Regions from separate parts of the Micromonospora sp. NPDC003816 genome, predicted to be linked through region 1. Evidence: riboswitches for the same ligand, from Rfam matches in the RefSeq annotation. Region 1 holds a riboswitch; each other region holds the start of a gene.
What was found. A riboswitch is a leader RNA that binds a small molecule or an ion and turns the genes downstream of it on or off. The one in region 1 is predicted to bind cobalamin.
Positions count from the first base shown of each region.

Region 2: it holds a riboswitch for cobalamin, as region 1 does, so the genes downstream of both, ACFYTT_RS03265 (ribonucleoside-diphosphate reductase subunit alpha) here and ACFYTT_RS30075 (ABC transporter substrate-binding protein) in region 1, are expected to answer to the same signal.
Region 3: it holds a riboswitch for cobalamin, as region 1 does, so the genes downstream of both, bluB (5,6-dimethylbenzimidazole synthase) here and ACFYTT_RS30075 (ABC transporter substrate-binding protein) in region 1, are expected to answer to the same signal.
Region 4: it holds a riboswitch for cobalamin, as region 1 does, so the genes downstream of both, metE (5-methyltetrahydropteroyltriglutamate--homocysteine S-methyltransferase) here and ACFYTT_RS30075 (ABC transporter substrate-binding protein) in region 1, are expected to answer to the same signal.

Region 1 is NZ_JBIANP010000019.1:8,563-13,465, reverse strand. Features, by position in the region: partial or broken gene ACFYTT_RS30095 (ABC transporter permease) at 1-954, opposite strand, end outside; gene ACFYTT_RS30090 (ATP-binding cassette domain-containing protein) at 954-1,868, opposite strand; gene ACFYTT_RS30085 (hypothetical protein) at 1,980-2,453, opposite strand; partial or broken gene ACFYTT_RS30080 (TetR family transcriptional regulator) at 2,487-2,654, opposite strand; cobalamin riboswitch at 2,785-2,958, shown strand; gene ACFYTT_RS30075 (ABC transporter substrate-binding protein) at 2,989-3,972, shown strand; gene ACFYTT_RS30070 (FecCD family ABC transporter permease) at 4,044-4,903, shown strand, end outside.
Region 2 is NZ_JBIANP010000001.1:757,917-762,819, reverse strand. Features, by position in the region: gene ACFYTT_RS03270 (ribonucleotide-diphosphate reductase subunit beta) at 1-725, opposite strand, end outside; gene ACFYTT_RS03265 (ribonucleoside-diphosphate reductase subunit alpha) at 722-3,097, opposite strand; cobalamin riboswitch at 3,232-3,440, opposite strand; gene ACFYTT_RS03260 (amino acid adenylation domain-containing protein) at 3,561-4,903, shown strand, end outside.
Region 3 is NZ_JBIANP010000001.1:462,483-467,385, reverse strand. Features, by position in the region: gene ACFYTT_RS01975 (DUF427 domain-containing protein) at 1-243, shown strand, start outside; gene ACFYTT_RS01970 (hypothetical protein) at 227-745, opposite strand; gene ACFYTT_RS01965 (TetR/AcrR family transcriptional regulator) at 948-1,556, opposite strand; gene ACFYTT_RS01960 (MalY/PatB family protein) at 1,615-2,772, opposite strand; cobalamin riboswitch at 2,838-3,041, shown strand; gene bluB (5,6-dimethylbenzimidazole synthase) at 3,081-3,716, shown strand; gene ACFYTT_RS01950 (VOC family protein) at 3,730-4,467, opposite strand; gene ACFYTT_RS01945 (SipW-dependent-type signal peptide-containing protein) at 4,627-4,903, shown strand, end outside.
Region 4 is NZ_JBIANP010000012.1:121,555-126,457, forward strand. Features, by position in the region: gene ACFYTT_RS27170 (AI-2E family transporter) at 1-862, shown strand, start outside; gene metE (5-methyltetrahydropteroyltriglutamate--homocysteine S-methyltransferase) at 940-3,237, opposite strand; cobalamin riboswitch at 3,357-3,576, opposite strand; gene ACFYTT_RS27180 (iron ABC transporter permease) at 3,743-4,831, shown strand; gene ACFYTT_RS27185 (ABC transporter substrate-binding protein) at 4,856-4,903, shown strand, end outside.

The sequences.
Region 1 (4,903 bases):
GACGCTCCAACCGATCAGGCCGGCCCGCTGTAGGCGGAACGCGAGCGCCGACGGTCCGTCCAGCCACGCGGCGGCCCGGGGCGATCCCGGCCGGGGCGGTACCAAGCCGGCACCGAAGTCCCGGCGCGTCGACAGGACGTAACCCAGCGCGGCGGTCGCCGACGCGGCCAGCAGTGATATCACCAGAGGCCACCAGCGGTCGTAGACTTACGGCGCGGTCTGCTGGGACCAGCCGATCGGCGACAGCCAGGACAACCAGGTCGCTCCGCTGCCCTGCACCGTTGCCATGTCGCCCAGCCCACGCAGGACGAACGCGGCGCCGAGCGTGGCACCGGCAGCGCCGGAGGCCGCCCTCGGGTACTCCGACAGTTGGACCGTGAGCGCGGCGATGCCGCCGAAGACCAGCGCCGCCGCCCCGATGGACGCGCCGAACAGCAGCGAGCCGGTCGGGTGGTAGCCGCGGGCGGCCATCATCGCGCCGGTCAGCACGGCTACCAGCACCGCCATCGCGGCGGTGAGGATCAGTGCGGCGGTGAGCGGAGCGTGCCGGCCGACGACGTTGGCCCGGATCAGTTCGGCACGGCCCGAGCGTTCCTCGGCGCGGGTGTGCCGCACGACGGTCAGCATCCCCATGAGGCCGGCACCGATGATCACATAGAGCCCGTACTGCCCGGCGAGAAATCGCTCGACGGTCAGGTCGTCGAAGCCGAAGCCGGGTCCGCCGAACAGTGCTCCGGCGGGGCTGGAGGTGAAGGCGGTCAGACCCGCCAGGTCCTGCGGGGTCTGGGCGACGGCCTCCAGCGCGGTGGTGAAGTACGCCATCAGCAGTGGCAGGCCCAGCGTCCACGCCGGGAACCGCAGCCGGTCCCGGCGCAGCATGAACCTGAGCAGGGTGCCGGTCCCGGTCGCGGAGGAACCGGTGCGTACCGGGCCGCGCGGCGTCGTCGTGGTCATCACGCCACCTCCGTGGCCGAGGCGTGCGCGGGCTGGTCGCCGTAGTGACGCAGCAGCAACTGCTCCAAGGTCGGCGGGCGGACGGTCAGTCCTTGCACCTCCAGGTCGCCGAGCCGGCGCACCACGGCGGCGAGGTGCTCGCCGTCGACCTCGAAGCGGAGGTGGCCGTCCTCGGCCCGCAGTCCGTGCACACCGGCCATACCGGCCACCGCGTCGGCGGGCTGGTCGGTGACCACGTCGACCGACGTACGGGTCAGGTGGCGTAGCTCGGTCAGCGAGCCGGTCTCGACGATGCGGCCCTGCCGGATGATCGAGATCTGGTCGGCGAGCACCTCGACCTGCGCGAGGATGTGACTGGACAACAGCACCGACCGGCCGGCCTCCTTGGCCTCGCGGATGCACTCCTGGAACACCGCCTCCATGAGTGGGTCAAGCCCCGCGGTGGGCTCGTCGAGCAGCAGCAGTTCCACGTCGCTGGCGAGCGCGGAGATCAGCGCCACCTTCTGCCGGTTGCCCTTGGAGTAGGTGCGGCCCTTCTTGCTCGGGTCCAGCTCGAAGCGTTGGCACAGTTCGTCGCGGCGGACCGGGTCGGCACCGCCGCGCAGCCGGGCGAACAGGTCGATCGCCTCGCCGCCGGTGAGGTTCGGCCACAGTTCCACGTCGCCGGGGACGTAGGCGAGCCGACGGTGCAGGGACACCGCGTCCGCCCACGGGTCACCGCCGAGCAGCCGGGCCTGGCCTTCGTCGGCGCGCAGCAGGCCCAGCAGGATCCGGATGGTGGTGGACTTGCCGGCGCCGTTGGGGCCGAGGAAGCCGTGCACGGTGCCGGCGGCGACGTGCAGGTCCAGCCCGTCCAACGCGCGGATGCGGCCGAAGGACTTGGTGACGTGTCGGATGTCGATGGCAGCAGTCATCGCGGGAGACCTCGTTCGAGGAAGGCCCGGCACACCGGGCCGGAACGGATGCCGCCGACCGGTGGGACCGGCGGTGGAAGGAGGGGCCACGCCCAGAGGGCAATGTGGTGACTACGGTGCAGCGGTGTCCGCGCCGGGGGCGGCAGGCGGATCCGGGACGTACATCAGGTACTCGTCGAGCATCGACCGGTCGACGAGCAGCCCTTCGGTGAACAATTCCAGGGCCGGCAACGTGAGATCGTCGATGTAGCGGCGGAACAGGGCCGCGAACTGGTCCGGGGCGGCACCGGCTCCGTGCAGGGTGAACCAGAGCACCATGCTGCCGGTGGCCTGGTAGGCCAGATACCGCGCACGGGCGGCGGGCTCCCGGCTGGGCTTGATCACACCGGCGGACTCGGACGTGGAGAGGTATTCCTCCGCGTCGGCGATCATGTGCTCGATGAGTGTGGCCGCCAGCTCACCACCGGCCTGCATGCTGCGCAGCAGGTATCGCACGATCGGCGCGTACTGCTCGACCTCCGCCAGTTGCGCCAACAGGGTCGTGCCGGTGCCGTCGGTCAGTGTCTTCGCCTTCTGCTCGCGCATCACGGCGAGCACCTGTTCGTCGCAGGCGCGACGCAGGCCGTCCTTCGAGCCGAAGTGATGAACGATCAGACCGGCGGCGACACCGGCGTCGGCGGCGATGGCGCGCAGCCCGGCACCGAATCCCTCCCGAGCGAAGCGGGAGATGGCGGCGTCACGGATACGGCTCGCGGTGGCGAACTCGCCACCGCGCCCTGCCGACATCACGTCGTCCGACGCCACGACACCAGATTAAACACCCGTTCAACGATCCCGCAATGGCCGTCCCGGGGCAGGCGGAGCCGACGTGGACTCCCGCCATGATCTAGGCCACTGACGGTGCTGCCTGCGTTGGTTAGGGTGACCTCGCCGTGGTGCTCGGGAAGCCGGTGTGAAACCGGTGCGGCCCTCGCCACTGTGATCGGGATGCTGGAGGCCACCGCAAGGTCACTGGGCGTATGCCTGGGAAGGCCGGCCACCGGCGCACCACCCGTCAGCCAGGAGACCGGCCACGGCACCTGTACGACCCGTCCACGAGGTGCTGGAAGGTGGTCCCGCTATGCGGTTCCCTGCGTCCTGGCGCGTTGCTGCGCCGCTCTCCGTCATGCTCGCCCTGGTCGGCGGATGCTCCGCGACCGGCCACAGTGAGCCGACTGCCACGGCCCCCGCCGCCGGGCCGGTCTCGGTGACCAACTGCGGCACACCGGTCACGGTCCCGAGCCCTCCGGCGCGGGTGGTGACGATGAACCAGCCTGCCACCGAGATCATGCTGGCGCTCGGCCTGGAGGACCGCATGGCCGGCACCGCCTACCTCGACGACGAGGTGCTACCGGAGTACGCCGCCGCGTACGCGAAGGTGCCGGTGTTGGCCAAGGAGTACCCGTCGAAGGAGAAGTTGCTCGAACTGGAGCCCGACTTCGTCTACGCCTCCTTCGCGAGCGCGTTCGGCGACGAGGGGGCCGGTGACCGCGCCGACTGGCAGAAACTCGGCGTGGGCACGTACGTCTCCACCGCCGGATGTCCGAAGGAGACGCGACCGGCGAAGCTGGCGATCGACGACGTGTTCACCGAGATCCGGGAGATCGCCACGATCTTCGGCGTCGTGGAGCGGGCCGAGACGCTGATCGCCGACCAGAAGCAGCGCATCGCGAACGTGTCGGCGGGCGCGAAGGGCACGCGGGTGCTCTGGTGGGACGGCGGCAACGACGCGCCCAGTGCCGGCGCCTGCTGTGGCGGCCCGGCGATGATCATGTCTGCGGCCGGGGTCACCAACATCTTCGACGACCTGACCGGCAGTTGGGCCGACACCAACTGGGAGGCCGTCGTCGAGCGCAACCCCGACGTCATCGTGCTCGTCGACGCGAGCTGGGACACCGCCGCCGACAAGCAGGCGTTCCTCGAGAAGCACGCGGCGCTCAGGGACCTGCCGGCCGTCAAGGGCAAGCGGTACGTCACCCTGGCCTTCTCCTCCACCGCGGCCGGGGTGCGGAACGTGCTCGCCGTGGAGGCGCTGGCCCGGGGCGTCGGCGGGGTGAGCAGCTGACCACCGTCACCACCCGGCCGGCGCAGACTACTCCGGCGAAGCCGGTCCGAGCGGTGCGCATGGTGGCCGTGGTGGTCGTACTCGCGGGTGGCCTGGTGTTGTCGGTGGCCGCGGCCGTGACGGTGGGGCCCGCAGACCTGTCGCTGGGCACCGTGTGGCTGGTGATCACCGATCATCTCGGCCTGACGAGCGCCGACGTGCCGCTGCTGCGGGACCACATCGTGTGGGAACTGCGGCTGCCGAGGGTGCTGGGCGCCGCCGTGGTCGGGGCCGGCCTCGCGGCCTGCGGGGCGGTCATGCAGACCGTCACCCGCAATCCGCTCGCCGACCCGTACCTCCTGGGTGTCTCCTCGGGGGCGTCGCTGGGTGCCGTGGCCGTCCTGGTCCTGGGACTCGGCGCGGGTGCCGTGGCGCTCACCGGGGGCGCGTTCGTGGGGGCGCTCGCCGCGTTCGCCGTCGTGGTCGCCGCCGCCGGCCGGCGCGCGGTCCTGCGACCGACCCGGGTGGTGCTGGCCGGCGTCGCCGTCGCGCAGCTCTGCGCCGCGCTGACGACGTTCGTGATCATCTGGGTGGCCCATCCGCATGCCACCCAGAGCATCACCTTCTGGCTGTCCGGCTCGCTCGCCCGCGTCGACTGGACCGCACTGGCGTGGGCGACGCCGCTGCTCGCGGTGGGGTTCGCCGTGATCCTCCGGTTCGCCCGTGCGCTCAACGCGTTCGCGTTCGGCGAGGAGGCCGCCGCCGCCCTCGGCGTGGACGTCCGGCGTGTCCGGTGGCTGCTGCTGGTCACCACGGCGCTGCTGACCGCCGTGCTGGTCTCGATAAGCGGCGCGATCGGGTTCGTCGGCCTGATCCTGCCGCACGCCGTGCGGCGGTTCACCGGCCCCGACCACCGGCGGCTGCTGCCGGTCGTCGTCCTCGCCGGAGCGAT
Region 2 (4,903 bases), on a different contig from region 1:
GCGCGGACGGTGTCGACCACGTCGAAGGCGAAGGCCATGTGCATGGACTCGTCGCGGAACACCCAGTTGGTGCCCGAGGCGAGGCCGTGCAGCAGCCCCCGGGAGCGCAGGAAGTAGACGTAGGCGAAGGCGCCGTAGAAGAACAGGCCCTCGATGCAGGCGGCGAAGCAGATCAGGTTCAGCAGGAAGGCCCGCCGGTCCTCGCGGGTCCGCAGCTCGCGCAGGTCGAAGATGGAGTCGATCCACGTGAAGCAGAACTCGGCCTTGCGGGCGATCGACGGGATGTTCTCCACCGCCGCGAACGCCTCGAACCGTTCCTTCTCGTCCGGAACGTAGGTGTCCAGCAGGTTCAGGTAGAACTGGACGTGCACCGCTTCCTCGAACAGCTGCCGGGAGAGGTACAGCCGGCCTTCCGGCGAGTTGACGTGCTGATAGAGGTTGAGCACGAGGTTGTTGGCGACGATGGTGTCGCCGGTGGCGAAGAACGCCACGAGCCGGGACACCAGGTGCTGCTCGGCCGGGGAGAGTTTGGCCAGGTCGGCGAGGTCGGAGTGCAGATCGACCTCCTCCACCGTCCAGGTGTTCTTGATGGCGTCCTTGAAGCGGTCGAAGAACTGCGGGTAGCGCATCGGCCGCAGGGTCAGGTCCATGCCGGGATCGAGCAGCAGGTGCCGCTCCCCCACGCCGGTGCTCGTGCTGGTGCTGGTCTCGGAGACGGTGGTCACTGGCATGCCTCGCAGCTCTCGGGGTTCTCCAGGGAGCAGGCCAACGCCTCGTCGTCGCTGACCGCCACGACCGGCGTGACGCTCGGGGTGACGGCGACGGTGGCCTGCTGGATCCGGGTCGCCGGACGCGACCGCAGGTAGTAGGTGGTCTTCAGCCCGGACTTCCAGGCGTACAGGTACATCGAGGAGAGCTTGCCGATGGTCGGCGCGCTCAGGAACAGGTTCAGCGACTGCGACTGGTCGATGAAGGGGGCGCGGGCCGCCGCCAGGTCGATCAGCGCCCGCTGCGGCAGCTCCCACGCGGTCCGGAACAGCTCGCGTACGTCGGCGGGCAGCTCGACCACGCCCTGCACGGAACCCTCGGCGCGCTTGATCTGCTCCCGGATCGGGGCCGTCCACAGCCCGCGCGCCTTCAGTTCGCGGACCAGATAGGTGTTGATCTGGAGGAACTCGCCGGACATCGTCTCGCGCTTGAACAGGTTGGACACCTGCGGCTCGATGCACTCGTAGCAGCCGGCGATCGAGGCGATGGTGGCGGTCGGGGCGATCGCCACCAGCAGCGAGTTCCGCAGGCCGTGCCGACCGATCGTCTCGCGCAGCGCGGCCCACCGCTCGGTCTGGCCGACCTCGGCGCCCCACAGGTCCGGGTGCAGCTCACCCCGGGCGGCGCGGGTCTCGGCGTACGCGGGATGCGGGCCGAACCGCTCGGCGAGCCCGGCGGAGGTCTCCAACGCGGTCAGGAAGATCTCCTCCTGCACGCGGGTCGACAGCTCCCGGGCGGCCGGGGAGTCGAACGGCAGGCGCAGCGTGAAAAGCGCGTCCTGGAGGCCCATCAGCCCGAGCCCGACGGGGCGCCAGCGCGGGTTCGACGCCGCCGCCTGCTCGGCCGGGTAGTAGTTGATGTCGATCACCCGGTCCAGGAACACCACGGCGGTCCGCACCGTCGCGCGCAGCCGCTCCCAGTCGACCCCGTCCGCGGTGACGTGCGCGCCCAGGTTGACCGACCCGAGGTTGCAGACCGCCGTCTCGGCGTCGTCGTTGACCTCCAGGATCTCGGTGCAGAGGTTCGACAGGTGGATGGTGTTGCCCGGGGCACCGGTCTGGTTGGAGAGCCGGTTCGAGGCGTCCTTGAAGGTCATCCACCCGTTGCCGGTCTGCGCGAGCGTCCGCATCATCCGGCCGTACAGGTCGCGGGCCTTGACGGTCTTGACCGCCTTCTTCTCCGCCGCGCGGTACGCCTCGTCGAACGCCTCACCGAACAGGTCGGGCAGCTCGGGAGCATCCGACGGGTCGACCAGCGACCAGTCGCCGTCCGCCTCGACCCGACGCATGAACTCGTCCGGAATCCAGTTGGCGAGGTTCAGGTTGTGCGTACGACGGGACTCCTCGCCGGTGTTGTCCCGCAGTTCGAGGAACTCCTCCACGTCCGGGTGCCACGGTTCGAGGTAGACGCAGGCCGCGCCCTTGCGACGACCGCCCTGGTTGACCGCGGCCACCCCGGCGTCCAGCGTCTTGAGGAACGGCACGATGCCGTTCGACCTGCCGTTGGTGCCCCGGATCAGGGCGCCCCGACCGCGCACCCGGGACCAGGAGATGCCGATGCCGCCGGAGAACTTGGACAGCTTCGCGACCTGGTGGTAGCGCTCGTAGATGGAGTCGAGCTCGTCGCGCGGCGAGTCGACCAGGAAGCACGAGGACATCTGCGTGTGCCGGGTGCCGGAGTTGAACAGCGTCGGCGAGCTGGGCAGGTAGGCCAGGCTGGACATCAGCCGGTAGAAGCCGATCGCCTCGCCGGGCGTCTGGGACAGGCCGCAGGCGACCCGCAGCAGCCAGTACTGCGGCGTCTCCACCACGAGCCGGGTCTGCGGGTGCCGCAGCAGGTACCGGTCGGCGACGGTGCGCAGGCCGAAGTACTCGAAGCGCAGGTCCCCCGCCGGGTCGACGGCGTCGTCCAGCTTGCGGGCGTTGCGGGCCACGAACGCGGCGGTGTCGACGCCGATCAGGCCCAGGCCGTGTGCGTACCGGATGGACTGGCTGAAGCTGGCCACCTGCTGTCCGCGGACCTCCTTGTCCACGTACGCGGCCAGCAGTCGGGCCGCCAGCTTCGAGTACTGCGGCTCCTCACCGATCAGTTCGGCCGCGGTCTGGATGGAGAGCTTGTCCATCTCGGCCGTGGTCGCGCCGTCGTACAGCCCGCTGATGGTCTTCGTCGCCACCCGCAGCGGGTCGATCTCGTCCAGGTCGGCGACCCACCGCTCGACCGCCTTGACGATCTTGTTGACGTCCACCGGCTCGGTGTCGCCGTTCCGCTTGCGGACCTGCATGACGTGCCGGCGTTGCTCCGGCCCCGCCTGCTCCTGGGTCACCGTCATGTTCCCCTCCTCACGCCTGTCCCCGAGATCGTCGGGTCCGCGCGGGAGGACGCCGCCGGTCTGCCGACGGCACTGCTGCCGTGACGACCAGCTCCTGGCGTCGGCCGTCCCACGCGGCCTTCGACCGCCGCACACGTCGCGTGCGGCGCGCTGGCAGGTCTTCGGACTCGTGGGCCTGATGCTCGCGCCTACTGGCCGTCGCTTCCCAGACCTGGCGGGTCCAGTGCGTGATGACGGCGGTCGTTCCCACTCACCGCTGCGGGGCAGTCCCGGATTCACACCGGGTTCCCTCTTGCCTCGACCGCCGTGGAGCGGCGGTCGAACCAGCTACGGGGCACACCATATATGGGTGCGGTGCGGAGATGGCAACACCAGATGCTGTGCCGGGCGTGTCGCGTGTCAGATGACGGGCATCCCGGCGACCGTCGGCCGGGTACTCGATCATGCCCACTAGCATCGTCGCGTGCAGACTGCGGCCGGACCCGGCGACCGACGGACACTGCTCGACGTCCTCGTCCAGGCCGCGGATCGCGCACCCGACCAGGTGGTCGTGCACGTTCGCGAGGACGGCACCGAGCGCACCGTCACCGTGCGGCAGTTGCGGGACGAGTCGCTGCGGGTGGCGGGCGGCTACCGGGCGGCCGGCGTGATCCCCGGCACCCCGGTGATCCTGGTCGCCGACGCCGGCGACGACTTCCAGCCGCTGTTCTGGGGGGCGCTCGCCGCCGGGCTGGTCCCGGTGCCGCTGCCGCCCGAACCGGCCCGGGTACGGGCGGTGCGCGAGCTGCTCGCCGACGCGGTGACCGTGGTGGACGACGCCACCGGGGCGGTCGCCGACGGGCTGGCGGGCCTGGTGCTGCGGCTGGCCGACCTGCGTACCAGCCCCCCGCTGGAGGAGTCGTTCGCCGCCGACCCCGACGACGTGGCGTTCCTCCAGTTCTCCTCCGGCAGCACCGGCACGCCGCGCGGGGTGGAGCTGACCCACGCCAACGTGCTGGCCAATGTGGAGCAGTCCCGGCTGGCCAGCGGCGCCGGGCCGGACGACGTGCTGGTCACCTGGATGCCGTACTTCCACGACATGGGGTTGATCGGCACCCACCTGACCCCGCTGGCCATCGGGTGCACGCAGGTCCGCGTACCTCCGATGGCGTTCGCCAAGCGCCCGGCACTGTGGTTCACCGCCGCCCACCGGCATCGCGCGACCCTGCTCTCGGCGGCGAACTTCGCGCTGGCGCTGGCGGTCCGCCGGGTCCCGACGGATCTTCTCGCCACGCTCGACCTGAGCCGCGTCCGGTGCGTGGTGGTGGGCGCGGAGCCCATCTCCCCCACGGTGTGGCGGGCCTTCCTGACGCACGTCCGCCCGGCCGGGCTCGCCCCGGCCGCCCTGCGACCGGTGTACGGCCTGGCGGAGGCGACCCTCGCGGTGACCTTCCCGCCGCCCGGGGAGGTCGCCGCGCCGCTGGTGCTGGACCGTGCCGCGCTGAGCCAGGGCCGGGCGGTGAGCACCGCGCCGGGTACGCACGCGGTGGAGCTGATGGACCTGGGACACCCCGTGCCCGGCTGCGAGGTACGCGTCGTCGACGAGCGGCACCGTCCGCTGCCCGAGGAGCGGGTGGGCCTGGTCGAGGTACGCGGCCCGAACGTGGCGCGCGGCTACCACCGGGATCCGCAGGCCAGCCGGGAGACCTTCGTGGACGGCTGGCTGCGCACCGGTGACCTGGGCTTCCAGCGCGCCGGCCGGCTCTGTGTGACCGGCCGCGCGAAGGACGTGATCTTCGTCAACGGCCGGACGTTCCACGCGTCCGA
Region 3 (4,903 bases), on a different contig from region 1:
ACGGACACCGTCGTGGTCGAGGGTAACCACTACTTCCCCCGCGCGGCGCTCCGCGACGACCTGTTGCGCGAGTCCGACACGCACACGCACTGCCCGTGGAAGGGCACCGCGTCGTACTACACGCTCGATCACGACGGGAAGACCAGCGTGGACGCCGTCTGGTACTACCCGGAGCCGTTGCCGGAGGCGGAGATGGTCCGGGACCGGGTCGCGTTCTGGAAGGACGTCACGGTCGTCGGGTGACCACCACCGCGGTCACCCAGAGCACGATGGCCGCGCCGAACGAGGTGACGGCCGCCGCGAGTTCCGGCATTCCCCTGACGTAGGCGCCGAAGGACGCGACCGCCACCAGGGCGAGTGCGAGCGCTGTCCACACGTACTCGCGTTGGCGGAGGATCGCGACGAGCGGCACGAAGTGCGCCGCGACGATGACCAGGACGAGGGTGGGGATCAGCCTCGGGTGTCCGGTCGGCACGGCGACCAGGCAGACGCCGCCGATCAACAGTCCCTGCACGACGCCGACCCGGTTGAACCGGCGCATCCAGGACGCCGACAGTCGGCGGTGGTCCTGCGGTCGAGGCCGGGTCATCCCCAGGGCGAGGACGGTGGCGGTGATCACGGTCGCGGCGACGAGCAGCGGGATGCGCGCGGCGGCGGGCGCGGGGTGCAGGCCGGAGACCGCCCAGAGCAGGGCGAAGCCGGTGAGGACGAGGGTCCCGGTGCGGGCCAGGGCACGCTCGGACACGGCGACGTCCTCGGTGCGCGTGCGGGTTTCTCCGGTGTCGGTCATGACGTCCCTTCCCTGGTCACGGAGCCGGGCAGCAGGTCGTGGGCATGGCTGCCGTTCGCTCGCAGGACGGGTGGTGAACTATCGCTCAGCATAGTGAACGTTTATGCACCCGTCGAGTCGAGGGTCTGTCCGGCGGAGCCCGACTCGACGACGTCACTCAGCCGTCGGCCGGGACGGGCTCCTGGATCGCGGTGCCGGAGTAGAGCCGGTCGATGGTGCCCCACCAGCGCCGCAGGCCGTCGTGGCCCATCGGATCGGTGCCGAGCACGTCGGTGATGCGGTCGCGCAGCAGGATGATGGAGAGCTCGTGGGCCAGCAGCACGACCGCGAGCTGTGCCCGGTCCACGTCCGGGGCGACCGCGCCCGCGTCGGCCATCCGGTGCATGAGCGAGTCGGCGAACCCCTGCAGCATCCGGTACGCCTCGACCGAGCGCGACGTGGTGCCGACGAGCAGGTGCGCGAGATACCGGGTGGCCGACGGGGAGGACAGCGCGTCGGCCGACGCGAGGAAGCGGTCGGGCGGGCCGGAACCGGCTGTCTCGGCGAGTGCCTCCAGCGCGTTGCCCAACACGCCCAGCACGTGCGCGTCCACGGCGGCGACCAGGCCCTCCCGCGACCCGTAGTGCTTGATGATGAGCGACTGCGAGACTCCCGCGCGCTCCGCCACCTGCTTGAGCGACGCGGCCGCCGGCCACTGTTCGCCGAAGAGTTCCAGGGCCGTGTCCCGAATGATCGCCTTGGCGGTGCGATCCTCGGGTGCATACATGTTCACCACAGTAGCAATCCCGGCGTTCGCTGCGAACGGGCCGGCAGTGCCACCGGCGTCAGGTCAGTGCCCCGGCCATCCGCCGCACTCCTTCGGCGACCAGCTCGGGGGTGGTGCCGAGGTTGAATCGCGCGTGTCCCGCTCCCCCGGTGCCGAAGACGGGGCCGGGACTGAGCGCCACCCGGCCGCGTTCGAGGAAAGTCGCGGCGGGGTCGTCACCGAGGCCGAGGGCGCGGCAGTCGAGCCAGGCCAGATAGGTGCCCTCGCCAGGGCGGTATCGGACCGCGGGAAGGTGTTCGGCGAGTAGCCGGGCGAGGAGACGACGGTTCTCGTCGAGATCGGCCAGGAGGGCGTCGAGCCATCCGCCGCCGTCCCGCAGGGCGGCGACGTGGGCCAGCACTCCGACATGGCTGGGGCTCTCGTTGACCCAGGCGGGGATGCGGGCGAGATCGTCGACCGCAGCGGGTCCGGCGACGGCGACGGCGGCCTTGAGACCGGCGAGGTTCCAGGCCTTGGACGCGGAGATCACCGAGAAGCCGTTCTCGGCGCCCGGCACGCTCAGGTACGGCGTGAACCTCGCCCCGGCCAGCACCAGCGGCGCGTGGATCTCGTCGACCACCACACGCACACCATGCCGGTCCGCCAGTGCGGCGACCTCGGCGAGTTCGTCGGCGGTGTGCACGCTGCCGGTCGGGTTGTGCGGGCTGCACAGCAGGTACGCGGGCCGGGAGCCACGACGTGCCGCGCGCCGGAACGCGTCGTCCAGGACCGTCATGTCGATCCGGCCGTCCGTGCCGAGCGGGGCCTCTTCGATGGGGCGACCGGTACGCCCCACCACCTGGTAGAACGGCGCGTAGACCGGGCAGTTGACCACGACAGCGTCCGTCCGGCCGCAGATCACGTCGAGGACCTCGACGATGCCGCTCATCACGTCCGGGACCATCGTGGTGCGGTCCACGGCGATGCCGTCGAAGTCCCAGCGGTCGCGGGCGAAGTTGGCGAGCGCCTCGGCGTAGGCGGTGCCGGCGGGGTAGCCCGTGTCACCACGTCGGACGGCCTCTGTGATCGCGTCGACGACCGGCCCGGCCAGCGGCGCGTCCAGTTCCGCCACGAACATCGGCAGCACGTCGCCCGGGTGGGCGCGCCACTTCTCGCTCGTCCGCTTCCGGAGCTGATCGAGGGTGAGCTGCCGCAGGGGCGTGGTCTCGGAGGTCACGGCACCGAGACTAGTGACTCGATCGGGAAGCGCCGACGGACGACGGTGTCCGGTAGGGTGCTCGGCGGCACGAACTGTTGCGAGGTGCCCCGCCGGTGGTGGGGAGAATCGGGAAGCCGGTGAGAGTCCGGCACGGGCCCGCCGCGGTGACCGGGGAGCTGCCGCCCACGCGCGTCACGCGCAGCCACTGGCCCGGCTCGGGCCGGGAAGGCGGGCGGTGAGGTGACGATCCGGAAGTCCGAAGACCGGCCTCGCGCCTGGTTGCCCTGCCGTGAGGGCAGGGCCTGGAGCGCAGCGGGAGCCTGCCCATGTTCGACGATGTGTACGAGGTCATCCACGCCCGCCGGGACGTACGGGGCGAGTTCACCGGCGCGCCGATCCCGGCCGAGGTCCTCGATCGGGTACTGGCCGCCGCGCATGCCGCGCCCAGCGTCGGTCTGTCGCAGCCGTGGGACTTCATCCTGGTCCGCGATCCTGGGTTGCGGGCGGAGTTCCACCGCCACGTGCAGCAGGAACGGGACGTCTTCGCCGCCGGTCTGCACGGGGAGGAGGCGCGCCGGTTCAGCCGGATCAAGATCGACGGAGTGGTGGAGTCGACGCTCTCCGTCGTGGTGACGTACGACCCGGACCGGGGGTCCCCGACGGTGCTGGGTCGGCACGCCATCGCCGACGCCGGCCTGTACTCGGTGTGCCTGGCGATCCAGAATCTGTGGCTGGCGGCCACGGCCGAGCGGCTCGGCGTGGGGTGGGTCTCGTTCTACCGGGAGCCGTTCGTGCGGGACCTGCTGCGGATCCCGGCGGGTGTCCGCCCGGTGGCCTGGCTGTGCCTGGGTCCGGTCACCCACCTGGAGCAGGTGCCGGACCTGGAGCGACACGGCTGGCGGCAGCGCCGTCCCTGGCAGGCAGCGGTGCACCGGGACCGGTGGGAGCCGTCGGACCGCTGATCCCGGGTGCGCGTCAGCCGGGGGCGAGGAGGCAGAACTCGTTGCCCTCCGGGTCGGCCATGACCGTCCACGGGAGATCGTCGCGGCCCACGTCCACGGTGGTGGCGCCCAGTGTCCGCAGCCTGTCCACCTCGGCCTGCGGGTCGTCACCGGGATACGGGCGGACGTCGAGGTGGACCCGGTTCCAGCCGGTCTTCACGTCGGGCGTGCGGAGGAAGTGCAGGTACGGGCCCACGTCGGCGGCGGAGCGCAGGACCGCTGCGCGGTCGGTGACGTCGTGCACACGCCAGTCCGTGGCGGTGCTCCAGAAGTCGGCCATGGCGCGCGGGTCCGCGCAGTCGACCACGACGGCGGCGACCGGTCCGACGTACTGGAGCGTCGGCCGGGGTTCCAGGACGCAGAACTCGTTGCCCTCCGGGTCGGCCATCACCGTCCACGGGACGTCGCCCTGACCCACGTCGGCGGGGGTGGCACCGAGTTCCTTCAGACGCGCGACCGTCGCGGCGTGATGGTCCGCCGAGGTGGTGGCGAGGTCGAGGTGTACCCGGTTCTTCGCCGTCTTGGGTTCTGCGGAGACGACGAGGTCGACGAAGACGGCGACCGGGTCGGGATAGTCGACACCCTCGGGTTCGAGGTTGGTGACGCCTGGCTCCTCGCTGGAGATCCCCCAACCGAGCGCCGCCGCCCAGAAAGCGCCCAGCGCGGAGTCGTCCCGGGCCTTCATGTTGATCTGCACGAGTCGCGTTGCCATCCGGCGATGCTAGCGGCATCGCGAAACGAATTCGATTTACTTGATGCCGGTCGATACACCTCCGTGAAGTTTCGGAATTTATGCCCGACTTGTCCGCATTAGAGCTTTATCGTGTCCCTGCGTGACAGCACGCCAACGGGGATGCACGAGGAGGACAAGTTGACTGGACCGACAGGGATGACGACGGGCGAGTCGAGCAGTCGAGGAGGTCGTCGCAAGCTCAAGGCGATCCTGGCCGGCGGGCTCGCGCTCGGCCTCGGCGCCACGATCACCCTCGCCGCCTGGAACGACTCCGAGTACGCCTCGGGCACGTTCACCGCCGGTAGCTTCAGCATGGAGGGCAGCACGGACGGCACCACCTACGCCGAGCACCCGACCGCCGGCACGGCGGCGGCGTTGGCGTTCAGCACGGGCTTCGACAACATGAGCCCGGACG
Region 4 (4,903 bases), on a different contig from region 1:
GGCCGCCGTGGTCGGCACGCTGACCATGGTGGTCAGCGAGTTCGTCACCGGCCTGCCCGACCTCAGCCGCAACGCGGCCGACGGCATCGGTCAGATCCAGAACTGGCTGCGCGACGGGCCGCTGAACCTCTCCGACGGCACGTTGAACCAGTACATCCAGGCCGGGCAGAACTGGATCAACGAGAACACCCAGGCGCTGACCACCGGCGCGCTCTCCACCGCCGGCACGGTGGTGGAGATCTTCACCGGTGCGCTGCTGGTCCTCTTCGCCATGTTCTTCTTCCTCCGCGACGGCCAGCGCATCTGGCGGTTCATCGTGGGGATGTTCCCGGCCCCCGCCCGCTGGCGCCTCGACGACGCGGGCAGGGCCTCGTGGCAGACCCTGGTCGCCTACGTGCGGGCCACCGTGCTGGTGGCGTTCATCGACGCGGTGGGCATCGGTATCGCGCTGGTGCTGTTCGACGTGCCGTTCGCCTTCGCCCTGGCCGCGCTGGTCTTCCTCGGCGCGTTCATCCCGATCGTCGGTGCCACGCTCTCCGGCGCGGTGGCGGTGCTGGTCGCCCTGGTGGACGGCGGCTGGGTCACCGCGCTGTTCATCCTCGGCGCGGTGATCGTGGTGCAGCAGGTCGAGGGGAACGTCCTCCAGCCGTGGATCATGGGCAAGGCGGTGGCGCTGCACCCGCTGCCCGTGGTGCTGGCGGTCACCGCCGGTGTGGTGCTCGACGGCATCTTCGGCGCGCTCATCGCCGTACCGCTGATCGCCGTGCTCAACACCGCGGTCCGGCGGCTGGCCCGACGCCTCCCGCCGGCCGAGCAGCCACCGCCCCCGGAGGCGGTCGTGGTCAAGGCCACCGCACCCTGACCCTTCCGGTCCTCTCGGGTGTGCGGTCCGTCGGCGGTGCCCGCCGGTGGGCGGCTCCCACCGGCGGGCACCACGGGTCAGGCGTCGCTCGGCGCGGGCGTCGGCCCGTCGGCGGCCAGTTCGGCGCGGACCGAGGCGGCGGCCCGGACCAGCGCGGTCAGTGCGGGACGGACCTCGTCGTAGCCCCGGGTCTTGAGCCCGCAGTCGGGGTTGACCCAGAGCCGGTCCGGCCCGACGACCGCCGCCGCCCGGCGCAGCGCGGTGACCACCTCGGCGCCGTCGGGCACCCGGGGCGAGTGGATGTCGTAGACACCCGGCCCGATGCCCCGGGTGTAGCCGACGGTGGCCAGGTCGTCGAGGATCTCCATCCGGGAACGTGACGCCTCGATGCTGGTCACGTCGGCGTCCAGGGCGTCGATGGCGGGCAGCACCTCGCCGAACTCCGAGTAGCACAGGTGGGTGTGGATCGCCGTGGCGTCGGCGACGCCGCTGGTCGCCAGTCGGAACGCCGCCACCGACCAGTCCAGGTAGCCGGCGTGGTCCCGGCGGCGTGGTGGCAGCAGTTCCCGCAGGGCGGGCTCGTCGACCTGGATGATCCGGATGCCCGCCGCCTCCAGGTCCCGCGCCTCGTCACGCAGGGCCAGGGCGACCTGCCGGGCGGTCTCCGCCAGCGGCTGGTCCACCCGGACGAACGACCAGGCCAGGATGGTCACCGGACCGGTGAGCATGCCCTTGACCGGCCGGTCGGTGAGGGACTGGGCGTACCGGGACCAGGTCACCGTGATCGGTGCGCGCCGGGTCACGTCGCCGTACAGGATCGGTGGGCGTACGCACCGGGAGCCGTACGACTGGACCCAGCCGTGGGCGGTGGCGGCGAAGCCGTCGAGGTGTTCGGCGAAGTACTGCACCATGTCGTTGCGCTCCGGCTCGCCGTGCACCAGCACGTCCAGCCCGAGGCGTTCCTGTTCGGCCACCACCTCGGCGATCTCGGCCCGCATCCGCTCGGCGTAGCCGGCCGCGTCCAGGCGACCGGCCCGGTGCTCGGCCCGGGCCCGGCGCAACGCCTCGGTCTGCGGGAACGACCCGATGGTGGTGGTCGCCAGCACGGGCAGCCCGAGGCGTCGGCGCTGGGCCTCGGCGCGCTGCGGGTACGGGCCGCGTCGGGTGTGCTCGGGCCGTAGGGCCTCCAGGCGGGCACGGACCGCGTCGTCGCGCCACTGTGCCGGCACCGGCGCAGGCGCGGCGGGCAGCTCGCCCACCCCGTCGCGCAGCACCCGACCGAGCGCGACCACCTCGTCGACCTTCTGACGGGCGAACGCCAACCGGTCCCGTAGCCGGGGGTCCAGCTCGGTCTCGGCGGCCAGGTCCACCGGCACGTGCAGCAGCGAGCAGGAGGTGGACACGGCCACGCTGTCGGCGAGCCCGGTGAGGGTGGCGCCGACAGCCGCAGCGGCCCGCAGGTCGGTCCGCCACACGTTGCGGCCGTCGACCAGCCCGGCGACCACGGTCCGGCCCGGCAGCGCGCCGTGGCCGGCGAGCCGGTCCAGGTCACCCGGACCGGCGACCAGGTCCAACCCGATCGCCTCGATCGGCGTGTCCAGCAAGGCGGGCAGCGCGTCGCCGAGTTCGCCGAAGTAGGCGGCGACGAACAGGCGGGGCCGGTGGGTCAGCGCGCCGAGGCGGGCGTAGGCGGCGCTGAGGGCGCGGATCTCGGCGTCGGACCGGTCGCCGACGTACGCCGGTTCGTCGAGCTGCACCCACGGCACCCCGACGTCGGCGAGCGCGGTCAGCAGGTCGGCGTAGACGTCGACGAGGTCGTCCAGCCGGTCGAACGGGCGGAACCCGTCCGGCGCGTCGGCGGTGGGCTTGGCGAGCAGCAGCAGGGTGGCCGGGCCGACCAGCACCGGACGGGTGGTGATGCCGAGCGCCCGCGCCCGCCCGTAATCGGTCAGGGGCGTGTCGGCCCGGGCGGCGAAGGCGGTGTCCGGGCCGATCTCGGGCACCAGGTAGTGGTAGTTGGTGTCGAACCACTTCGTCATCTCCAGCGGCGGCTCCTGGGCGGTGCCGCGTGCCATGGCGAAGTAGGTGTCCAGCTCACCGAGGCCGAGCCGGCGGAACCGGTCGGGTACGGCGTCGACCGTGACGGCCGCGTCGAGCACGTGGTCGTAGAGCGAGAACGTGTTGGACGGTACGGCGGACAGGCCGGCGTCGTGCAACGTACGCCAGGTCTCCTCGCGTACCTGCGCGGCGGTGGCCCGCAGGGTCGGCTCGTCGATGCGGCCGGCCCAGTAGCCCTCGACTGCGGTCTTGAGTTCACGGCGCGGGCCGATGCGCGGATAGCCGAGCACGGTGCTCGTGCCGAACGGAGTGGTCATGTCGCCAGGGTTCCCTTCCCTCGAGGTCCGGCGGTACGGCTCCGGGGAAGGCTGGGGAGGGCACGGTGCGACGACCGACCTCGCCCGGGCCCTCCCGCGAGGCCGACGGCGGCGTGCGCGGCTGCGCACGCGGCACGGGCAGGTCTTCGGACTCGTGGGCGCGACCGGCTGGGCCGGTCTCCTACTGGCCGTCGCTTCCCGGACCCGACAGGGCGTCCAGTGCGTGTGACGGCGGTCGTTCCCACTCACCGCTGCGGGGCAGTCCCGGACTCACACCGGGTTCCCTCTTACGACGCCTCGACCGGACGGCCGGGGCGAACCAGTACCGTCTCGGATCCTAGCGTCCGGATCACGCGTGACGACCGGCGCGCGGGTGTGATGTCCGCACGGCGACACGGGGTCGAGCGGAGCGTGAACAACGACTCATCCGGCTTCCGCTGGCGTGATCTTGGTGTTAGCTTTTTGCAAAGACTTGGCAAGAACAACGACTTTGCGTGGGAGAGCGGTGAGCGTCACCACCCTGCCGACGAGCCCGACGGACGTGCTCGGTGTGGCGGCGCAGCGCCGCCGGACCGGCCTCTGGCTGCTCGCGCTGACCCTCGGCCTGGTCCTGACCGGCCTGGTCGCGGTCGGGGCCGGGGCGATCGGCATCCCGCCGCTCACGGTGGCCCGGATCATCGGGCACCAGCTCGTCGGCGTGCCGGGCGAGGTGAGCTGGACCGGACCGCAGCAGGCGATCGTCTGGCAGGTCCGACTGCCCCGGGTCCTGCTCGGCATGCTGGTCGGCGCCGGGCTGGCGGTCTGCGGCGTGGCCTTGCAGGCCATGGTCCGCAACGTGCTCGCCGACCCGTACCTGCTGGGGATCAACTCCGGCGCCTCCAGCGGCGCGGCCGCCGCGATCCTCTTCGGCGCCGGCGCCGGCTTCGGCCAGTACGCGCTCTCCACCAGCGCGTTCGTCGGCGCGCTCGGCGCCTCGCTGCTGGTCTTCCTGATCGCGCGCAGCGGCGGCCGGGTCACCTCCATCCGGCTGCTGCTGGCCGGCGTCGCCGTCGGGTACGCGCTGTACGCCACCACCAGCTTCCTGATCTTCGCCTCCGGATCCGCCGAGGGTGCCCGGTCGGTGATGTTCTGGCTCCTCGGGTCGCTGGGCCTGGCCCGCTGGAACGCCCTGCTGCTGATCGCCGCCGTGGTGCTGATCGGCACCATCGGATACCTGACCGTCGTCGGACGGCGGCTCGACGTGCTGGCCATCGGCGACGAGACCGCGCACACCCTGGGCGTCTCGCCGGACCGGTTCCGCCTCCGGCTGCTCGTGCTGGTCTCGCTCAGCGTCGGCATCCTGGTCTCCGCCGCCGGCAGCATCGGTTTCGTCGGCCTGGTCGTGCCGCACCTGGCCCGCCGCATCGTCGGCGCACCGCACGTCCGGGTGGTGCCGGTGGCCGCGCTGCTCGGGGCGATCCTCCTGGTCTGGGCCGACGTGCTGGCCCGGGTGCTGCTGGCACCGCAGGAGATCCCGATCGGCATCATCACCTCCCTGCTCGGTGCCCCCTTCCTGCTGGTCCTGATCCGTCGTCTGCACGCCTCCGGCGCCTGAACGCCCGTCCGTCAAGGAGAACCGATGTTGAAGGCTCGCCGCCTCGCCACCGCCGCCGCCTCCGCGTGCGTG